Regions from separate parts of the Bacillus haimaensis genome, predicted to be linked through region 2. Evidence: riboswitches for the same ligand, from Rfam matches in the RefSeq annotation. Region 2 holds a riboswitch; the other holds the start of a gene.

Region 1 (5,056 bases), 740 kb from region 2:
CACTCAAATGCCTCTGTCCACTTAGTTATTTATCTGTTCTGTCTGGCTCTCATAAATCGGAACCCAACCCTCAGTCGTAACGAAAATCCGTATGGCTACGACCTTTCTGTCCTCCATGAGGGTAAAATAATGACGGACATTTGGCGGTACGCTTATCAGGTCTCCAGGCTCAAGTTCCACGTCGAAAAAGTTGCCATCTTTGCCTTGAATGACAAAGATCCCATGCCCGCTCACAATATAGCGGACCTCATCATCAGTGTGATGGTGCTCCTTATTGAAATTCTGCAAAAGCTGTTCCAAGTTAGGAGTGGTATCGGATAAGGAGATGACATCCTGTGCTCTGTATCCGCGTCGTGCCGAAATGTCCGCAATTTCACTCTGATAGACAGCTAGGATTTCCTCTTTATTTTCGTCTGTCAGTGCAAAATTCTCCTGAAGATGTACAGGAAGCTTGGAAGTATCCCATTTTTCATAAATAACTTCATTTTCAGTCAAAAAGGATTCCACTTCTTCTTTTACTTTGATTCTTTCGTTTGTTTGATGAATTCTGATTTCAGCCATTCTTTTTCCTCCTCAAGGTTTATTTTTATTGGACCTGCAAGCTTCCTCTAATACTGTTTTTCACGCTTAAAAGCTTTAAGTGATAGGAAAACAGGAATTCCCATGCTTCCAGGTGTTTTTTCGCTTCAAATGCAGTTTTTCCCCAGACTGTAATTCCGTGATTTTGGATCAGCACAGCACCACTGTCTTCATGGATATGCTTTGAAAACTCCCTCGCAAGTTTTGGAATATCAGCATGATTTTTAATAATTGGAATGCTGACAGAGGCACCTTCTTCCCAAATCCCCAAGGCTTTTATAATTTCCTGGCCTGTAAAGACTATCTCCTTCTGCTCGGCATATAATTCCGAAATGACATTATTGTCGACCGTATGGACATGAAGGGAGCAACCGGCATTTGACTTGCCGTACACTTCCACATGAAGCAGTGTTTCCGCGGAAGGCAACAGAATGGTCTCTTCCACCGCTTCCCCTGCATAGTTTACTAGCAGAAAATCTTCCGGTGTTCTTTTCCGCTTATCCTTTCCGCTTGCTGAAACAAAAAAAGTCAAAGGGTCATCTGTTACTTTGATGGAAAGATTTCCACTTGTTCCAAAAAACCAATCACGGCCAGCCAGCTCCTCCTTCACATCTGCAAGCTCATTCCACCTAGTGATTTGACTACTCATGATGGCACCTCCTGCTTATTCAGTATCTTTATCACATCGAAGAAGTCTTCAAATGCTTCATAGTTAATGGATTGCTCATCGCATTTTTCAATCAAAAAATCCCTGGCTATTACCTGATCCGCCATTTTCGCCGCCTGCAGGTCTGTAATGGAATCACCAATCACTATTTTATAAGTGTCCTTGTCTGCAAGTTTACGAATAACAGATGGTTTGCAGCACCCGCATTCGTTTTGGCATTCCTCATCACAAGAATGCGGCCAGTGAATCCTGATGCTCTCTTCTGAAAAGTCAGACTCATTGCAGTAGATTTGGCCCCGGGGCACAATTCCACGCAACAAGGGCTCTACAAAAAAGTCTATTCCTCCAGACACAATATAAAGTGGAATCTGCTGGTTCCTCGCGTATTCGACAAATTCATGAAATCCTTTTCTGATCGCGGCATGCTCTAAAATGTACGTGCTGATTTCTTCCACTTGGTTTGAGGGAAGCAGGGAAAACATTTTCCCTACTCCTTCTCGAATGGATATCTCCTGCGAAAGTACTTTATCCTTTAAATCATTCCACTCTGGTGGGGCATATTTCTTCATAATGGCAATGATGTTGTCACTGTCTGTCACCGTTCCATCAAAATCACAAAATATCATAGGCTGACCTGAACTCATTTTGCCACCTCCAAACTGCCCCATTGTTCAATTGCGAGTTTTAGTTCCGGGTTCGTTTCAGCCTGTTCGCTCAAGTTTTTTCCAACCAGCACTCCATCAACCGCCTGTCTGAAAGCCGCACCACCGCCAATGGCGCCCAATGCATGTCCATGAATCCCACCACCTGCATTGATTACAGAATCCTTACCGAAATCATGGTAGAGCTGCGGTACAAGACCTGGATGAATTCCAGCTGATGGAACAGGCAGGGCAGCTTTCATTCCTTCTTCTACTTTTGTTAAGCTCTCTCTAATTCCAAGTGCTTCCTTCTTTGGCAATGCAACACTGCCATAGGGGGAAGGAAACAGGGAAAAATCGGCTCCGGCGTACCGGACAAGTTTTCCAAGAAGAAGTTCGTTGGAAATCCCATAAAACTCTGATGGAGTACTTGCTCCACTTACTGCAGGGTGTGCCATGATCGGTATCTGAATGTTTTCATCCTCAGCAAGCCCTTGCATTACATCCAACCCATATGCAAAGACATTAAATAATAGAATGTCAGCTCCAAGCTCGACAGCCCGCTTCGCTTTTTCCTTCAAGTCAGACGTTCGGCCGGTGAGATTTACAGCATAGAAGGCGCGATGCCCTGTATCCTCGTATACTTCCTCCAAAACTTTTTTGCCGACTGCAATTCTCTTTTCAAATGGAGTAAGTGGATTCTCGAAAAGGATTTCATCATCCTTAATAAAATCGACTCCCCCAAGTGCCTGTTCCCGAAGCTGATTTCCAAGGAATGTGAGGTCCCTGCCAATTACACCTTTAAAAATGCTCATGACATATGGACGATCGGTGACACCTGTCAGTTCCCTGATCCCCTCCACACCGAATTTTGGTCCAGGGAATAGGCTTTTCAGTTCACTAGAAAACTCCAAATCTAACAGTTTGATTTCACCATCCAAGGAGAGCTTCCCGAACACGGTCGTTAAAATGGCAGGTAGATCATTGCTGAAGTTTAAGCTTGGGTAACCAATTTGGATGATCCCTCTTGTAATGGCGGTTCCAAAATAACTGTTCACCCTCACGCATGGTTCAAGTTCCTGGACATGCACCACCCTGCCCTTATGTTTTTTCAGCTGTTCCTGTTCCAATAGCGGCAAATCGGTCCAAGAACCAACGGTCAAACCAAGGGCAATACCCTCCGCTTTTTTTTCCAAGTTCCCTTTTCTGTCATGTACCAGGTATGCGGCTATAATTTCACTCATATCTATCATCCTTTCAAAAACACTTGAAATGGTATGTAAACGTAAAAAACCTCTTCGACAAGAAGAGGTTAGGAATCCTAACATCCTCTTATCTCCCAGCATAAAAGCTGCAAGATTTAGCACCGTGCTTATGTACATAAGTCGGTTGCCGGGTATCATCGGGCTAGTCCCTCCACCTGCTCTTGATAAGAAAACGCAATATATATAATATTTTTAAGTTTAAAATAAAGGAAATCTAACAGGAATTATGACATCCTTCCGTGCAGATGTCAATAAAGTTTTCAGAAAATATTCAGTTTTTGAATCCTTTGCACTGCTTCTTTCAGACGTTCTGTACTTGTCAGGAGCCCTACACGCACATATCCTTCACCATAGGAACCGAATCCAATACCTGGTGCTACGACCACATGAGCTTCACCTAGCAGTTTATCGGCAAATTCAGTGGATGTGAAACCTTTTGGAACCTTTAACCAAGCAAAGAAAGAACCTTGTGGCGCAGCTACTTCCCATCCTATTTCCCGCAGCCCTGTAATGAGGACATCCCTTCTTTCAGCATAAAGATCCACCAGCTCTTCCACACATTTCTGCGATTCCAGCAGTGCAGTTGTAGCAGCTTCCTGTACCGCCCCAAAGATGCTTACATACATATGATCCTGCAGTAAGTTGATCGCCTCGATGACAGTTGGGTTGCCGACAGCAAATCCAACACGCCACCCTGCCATGTTATAGGTCTTGGATAGGGTATAAATCTCAATTCCCACTTCTTTCGCTCCCGGAGTCTGCAGAAAGCTTAACGGCCTTTTCCCTTCAAATCCGATGGCTCCATATGCGAAATCATGTACAACACAAATATCATGCTTATCCGCCAGGTCTACCGTCTCCTCGAAAAATTTTGATGTGGCAACTGCACCAGTGGGATTATTGGGATAGTTCAAAAACATCAGCTTCGCTTTATCCAAAACACTTTCATCTATGTCTTCATAATTTGGTAAAAAATGATATACTTCTTCTAACGGCATATATTCCATTTTTGCTTTTGCAAGGGCAACCCCTGACCAGTAATCAGGATAACCGGGATCTGGTACAAGCACAGTATCACCCTCATTCAATAAGCATTGCGGAATTTCAACAAGACCTGCTTTGCCGCCAAATAGTACCGCCACTTCCGTTTTCGGGTCGAGCGTTACGTTATATTCTCTTTTATAAAATTCAGCTATCGCCTCTTTAAAAAAGTCGTTGCCCCTGAATGGTGAATATTTATGATGAATGGGATTATCTACAGCTTTTTGCAAGGAACGTACAACATGTTCCGGTGTAGGCTGATCCGGGTTACCTTGTCCAAGATTGATGACATCATGCCCCTCGGCCACCACCCTTCCCACCTTTTGCACCAGGGAGGCAAAAAATTGAGTCGGCAGCTGATCTAATAGTTCAGATTTTTGGAAATGTTTCATTTGCTCACCTACTTAAAAAATTCTTGAAATCCTAGTCACAAATCATATAATGTTAAAAACGACTTGTAAAGAAATTTTTCAAAAAATAAAAAATAATTTGTTCTCAAAAAGGGGGTCCACCACATGAAATGGAAGATTGCATGCATTCAGTTTGATATCGCCTTCGGAAATCCCGAAGCCAATATAGAGAAAGTGTGTGAGCTAGTAAAAGAAGCAGGAAAAGATAACCCGGACATTATCGTCCTACCTGAGCTCTGGTCTACAGGCTATGATCTTGGTAGACTCGATAAAATTGCAGACTCGGGAGGATTTGTAACGACCAAATTCCTGAAATCACTCGCAAAGGAACAGAATGCCCATATTGTCGGGGGGTCAATTGCTAAAAAGACCAACCGTGGAATCTACAATACGATGCTTACAGTTAATAAAGACGGGGAGGTTGCAGGGGAATACAGCAAATTGCATCTGTTT
Region 2 (5,056 bases):
ATTTTTGACATTGCCTAGAGAAGTGACCCAATTCAAAACCTCCATTGATCAACAAATGGCAAAAGTGATTTACGAAGGATTATGGTATTCCCCGTTAGTGGGTGCGCTACAAGCTTTCGTTGAGGAAACCCAGAAGCATGTAAGCGGAAAAATCCGCGTAAAGCTCCAAAAAGGAAACCATACAGTAGTCGGGCGTCAATCCGAAAACAGCTTATACAATGAGGAACTGGCCACCTATTCCAAAGGGGACATGTTCGACCATAACGCTGCAGTCGGCTTTATCAAGCTCTGGGGTCTGCCGACAAAGGTGTATGTGGAAATTCATAAAAAAGAAAAAGTAGCAAGCTATTAAACTTATTTTTTGAAATGGAGGCTATCATCCTATGTCTAAACTATGGGGCGGAAGATTCACCAAGGAAACCGACAAGCTTGTAGAAGCGTTCACTGCCTCTATTACTTTCGATAAAGAGTTGGCTAGTGAAGACATCGAAGGCAGTATCGCACATGTGCAGATGCTCGGGGACTGCGGAATCATCGCCATTGAGGATGCAAATACAATCAAAGAGGGATTATTGAAGATACAGCAAAAAATCAACAATGGAGATGTAGAGTTTCTTGTGGAGCATGAGGATATTCACATGAACATTGAAAAGCTGCTAATAGATGAAATAGGACCTGTTGGAGGAAAGCTTCACACAGGACGAAGCCGTAATGATCAAGTCGCGACAGATATGCATCTGTATCTTCGCAAGCAGACGAAATCGATCATTGGACTTTTGAATGACGTGCAAAAAGCGATAATGGATCAGGCAAAGAATAATATTGACACCATTCTGCCAGGCTACACCCATCTTCAGCGAGCACAGCCTGTTTCCTTTGCTCACCATCTTCTTGCATATTTTTGGATGCTTGAACGTGACAAAGAAAGATTGCAGGACAGCTTGAAACGTATAAACTGGTCACCACTTGGTGCCGGCGCACTTGCTGGAACAACCTTCCCGATCGACAGACAGCAGACGGCAGAATTATTAGGGTTTGATATGGTATACCCGAACAGCATGGATGCAGTCAGCGACAGGGATTTTATCGTTGAGTTCCTGTCACACGCATCGCTAATCATGACACATATTTCACGTTTATCCGAGGAGCTGGTCATCTGGTCGAGTCAGGAGTTTCAATTCATTGAACTAGACGATGCCTTTTGCACGGGATCTAGTATTATGCCTCAAAAGAAGAATCCGGATGTCCCAGAGCTTCTCCGTGCCAAAACCGGAAGAGTATATGGCAACCTCGTAGGTCTGCTGACTGTTTTGAAGGGGCTACCGCTTGCCTACAACAAAGATATGCAGGAAGACAAAGAAGGGATGTTCGATACAGTAGCAACACTCGACGGTTCAATGCGCCTTCTTGCTCCGATGATCCGTACCATGACTGTCAACAAAGATAAGATGCACCAAGCTGTATCACAGGATTTCTCCAATGCAACAGATATTGCAGATTACCTTGTAACAAAGGGACTGCCATTCAGACAGGCACATGAAATAATCGGAAAAATCGTCCTGTATGCCATAAATAACCAAAAGTTCCTATTAGGTTTGACCATAGAAGAATACCAGCAGTTTTCACCATTATTCAAAGAAGACATCTATAAAATCCTACAACCCAAAAATGTAGTAGGAGCAAGAAACAGCCAAGGAGGCACAGGATTCCAACAAGTAAAAAACCAACTAGCCTTCGCCGAGCAATTTGTCGACTAATTGGAGTTTTTTAGTGCAGAGGAAAACTTCAACAATATTAATTAACTTTCTACTTTTTTTACGAAGGCCCTGTTAATTTCTAGTGTAGGTTTTAAGAATCTAGCTATTGATTGGAGCAATAGGCGAAGACTCCTGCGGGAGATAGCGGTAGACTGGGGACCCCACAGGCGAAGCCGAGGAGGCTCCGACACCGCCCCTTGGGTCGCTGCGCCTAGTGCGGAAATCAACAGCGTGTTCAAAGGTGACAATCTATTTACAAGATTAGGAGTAGTAAAAACGCTTACATTTTATTATTTCAAAAAACTTATTGACAGAAGCTTTTCAGCAACATATACTTACTTTAATCTTTTAATAATTCAATAGTTTCAAAAATTACAACTCTTATCAAGAGTGGCAGAGGGACTGGCCCCATGACGCCCGGCAACCTTTCTAGATCGATAGAAAAGGTGCTAATTCCAGCAGAACAACGATGTTCTGGAAGATAAGAGAGGACGTTTTTTTGTATTCTCATCCTCTCTTGTTTTCAAGGGAGGATTTTTTGTTGCATTGGAACTTTGGAGGGAGGAATGAAATGATCAACGTACAGGGTGCACCAGCCATCTATCAATCGGAGGTGGGAGTGTTTAAAAAACTTCCTGAATTTTTAGAATCAAATGGGTTTAAAAGGGTCTTCATCGTACATGGAACAAAATCACTGCATGCCGTGAAATCGCATATTCCTGATTTCGGATTCCTACAGGTGCACTTTGAACACTACCGAGGTGAATGTTCGGATGAGGAAGTCAGGCGGATAAGGCATATTGCAGAATCATGGGACGCGGACATAATCATCGGGTTGGGCGGAGGTAAAGTGTTAGATCTCTCTAAAGCGTTGGGCTACGAAATGCGTGTGGATGTTGTCCTGGTTCCTACTGTCGCTTCCACATGTGCCGCTTGGACCCCACTTAGTGTTTTCTATTCGGAGAGTGGCCAGTTTAAACGGTATACCATTTTTCCGAAAAGTACGCTTTTGGTCTTGGTGGAACCTGAAATTTTGCTAAATGCACCCGTCCAGTTTTTCAAGGCTGGCATCGGCGATACACTTGCCAAATGGTATGAGGCGGAGAGCCTTATTTACGATCTCGAAACAGTTCCGGTACCTGTCCAAATAGGGCTGCAATCAGCCGATCTTTGTAAAAACATTATATTGGAAGAGGGAATTCAAGCCCTCGCTGATATAGAAGGGGGAACGCTCAAATCCAGTTTCCGAGCTGTCACCGACGCCATCATTATGCTTGGTGGAATGGTGGGTGGCTATGCAGATCACTATGGAAGGATAGCAGCCGCACATTCTGTACATAATGCATTGACGAAAATTCCTTCCACCCATCATCTTCTTCATGGAGAGAAAGTAGCATATGGAATACTCGTCCAATTGGCATTGGAAGGAAAAATAGAGGAGATCAGCAATCTGGCTTTATTTTTTGAAAAAACAGGTCTTCCAATGAGCCTCCATGATCTTGGCATTTCCATCAATGATAGAAAGACGCTAGAAAAAATCGCCGATAATACCCTGCTTCCTTCAGAGTCGATCCACTTTATGAAAAGGAAATTTGAAGCATCAGATATTTTGGAAGCATTTGAAGTAATCGAAAAAATAAATGAAAAAGGGAGAGAGTAGGATGAAGAAAATATTAGGATTTTTGCTGACAGCACTATTATTATCGGTTATTACTGCATGTGGGAGCAGTGAATCAGGGGGGAGTGAGGCCCTGAGTGAAGATAAGCTGATTGTCGGAGTTACAGCGGGACCTCATGAGCAGATATTGGAAAAAGTGAAGGAAGTCGCGGCAAAGGATGGATTGGATATAGAAATCGAGGTTTTCACTGAATATGTAATGCCGAATGTCGCGTTGGACGAGGGTGACCTGGATGTAAACAGCTTCCAGCATAAGCCTTATCTGGAGCAGTTCAAAAAGGACCGCGGATTGGACTTAACAGATGTAGCGACAACAGTTAACTTCCCGATGGGCATATATTCTGCTAGCATCAAAGATATTAAAGATCTGAAAGATGGCGATAAGGTCGGTTTGCCAAATGACCCAACTAATGGGGCTCGTTCCTTGCAGCTATTTGAATTGGCAGGTTTGATCAAATTAAAAGAAGGCGCTGGTGCAAATGCAACCTTAAAGGATATAGAGGAAAATGAAAAAAACCTGGAATTCATTGAATTGGAGGCTTCCCAGATCCCACGTCAACTCGAAGAACTGGCAGCTGCTGCTATCAACACAAACTTCGCGGTGGAATTTGGATTTGTTCCAACCAAAGATTCCATTTTCATTGAACCAGGAGACTCTCCTTGGGTAAATACATTGGTCGTCCGCACGGAGAACAAGGATGATCCAGTATTGAAAAAGCTGATTAAAGCTTATCATTCTGATGAAGTGAAACAGTTTATCGATGAAACGTTTGAAGGATCTGTTGTTCCATCATGGTAATAGCAAGACTTAGGAAAGCCGCCAATGGTGCGGCTTTCTACAATATTTACTCAGAAAATGGAGGGATACATAATGATTAGACTCGATAACATCTCCAAAAGCTTTGTCTCCAAGAAATCCAGCATCGAGGCATTGAAAAATGTTTCGTTGGAGGTGCAGAAAGGCGAGATTTTTGGTGTGATCGGCTACAGTGGAGCGGGAAAAAGCACCCTGATCCGCTGTGTCAATCTTCTGGAAAAACCAACAAAAGGCAAGGTTTTTGTTGACGGGCTTGAATTGACTTCTCTTACCTCCAAAAAGCTTTTAGCATCACGCCGAAAAATAGGAATGATCTTTCAGGGTTTCAACCTGTTAAAAACCGCTACAGTATATGAAAATATCGCCATACCTTTGCGGTTGACCGGTGTATCCAAAAAGGAGATAGCGAATAGAGTAGACAAATATCTGGGAATTGTCGGTCTATTGGACAAAAAAGAAGCTTATCCAAGCCAGCTTTCAGGAGGGCAAAAGCAACGGGTCGCCATCGCAAGGGCGCTTTCCAATGAACCGAGTGTTCTATTAAGCGATGAGGCAACAAGCGCATTGGACCCTGATACAACAGAGGCGATTCTGGATCTATTATTGAAGATAAATAAAGAACTGGGTATAACCATTCTCCTGATCACCCATGAAATGCATGTCATTCAAAAGGTCTGTGATCGGGTAGCTGTGATGGAAAATGGCGAAGTGGTCGAGCAGGGCCTCACCAAAGATGTATTCACATCGCCTGGACATCCTACAACGAAAAAGTTTGTTAATAGCATTTTCAATCACCAACTTACT

Evidence for each region. A riboswitch is a leader RNA that binds a small molecule or an ion and turns the genes downstream of it on or off. The one in region 2 is predicted to bind S-adenosylmethionine.
Region 1: it holds a riboswitch for S-adenosylmethionine, as region 2 does, so the genes downstream of both, mtnW (2,3-diketo-5-methylthiopentyl-1-phosphate enolase) here and ABN702_RS08570 (iron-containing alcohol dehydrogenase family protein) in region 2, are expected to answer to the same signal.

The regions. Positions count from the first base shown of each region.
Region 1 is NZ_CP158164.1:2,421,765-2,426,820, forward strand. Features, by position in the region: gene ABN702_RS12300 (1,2-dihydroxy-3-keto-5-methylthiopentene dioxygenase) at 22-561, opposite strand; gene ABN702_RS12305 (methylthioribulose 1-phosphate dehydratase) at 587-1,228, opposite strand; gene ABN702_RS12310 (2-hydroxy-3-keto-5-methylthiopentenyl-1-phosphate phosphatase) at 1,225-1,890, opposite strand; gene mtnW (2,3-diketo-5-methylthiopentyl-1-phosphate enolase) at 1,887-3,131, opposite strand; SAM riboswitch class I at 3,217-3,323, opposite strand; gene ABN702_RS12320 (pyridoxal phosphate-dependent aminotransferase) at 3,413-4,585, opposite strand; gene ABN702_RS12325 (carbon-nitrogen family hydrolase) at 4,709-5,056, shown strand, end outside.
Region 2 is NZ_CP158164.1:1,681,555-1,686,610, forward strand. Features, by position in the region: gene ABN702_RS08560 (argininosuccinate synthase) at 1-352, shown strand, start outside; gene argH (argininosuccinate lyase) at 384-1,757, shown strand; SAM riboswitch class I at 2,136-2,245, shown strand; gene ABN702_RS08570 (iron-containing alcohol dehydrogenase family protein) at 2,329-3,417, shown strand; gene ABN702_RS08575 (MetQ/NlpA family ABC transporter substrate-binding protein) at 3,419-4,234, shown strand; gene ABN702_RS08580 (methionine ABC transporter ATP-binding protein) at 4,307-5,056, shown strand, end outside.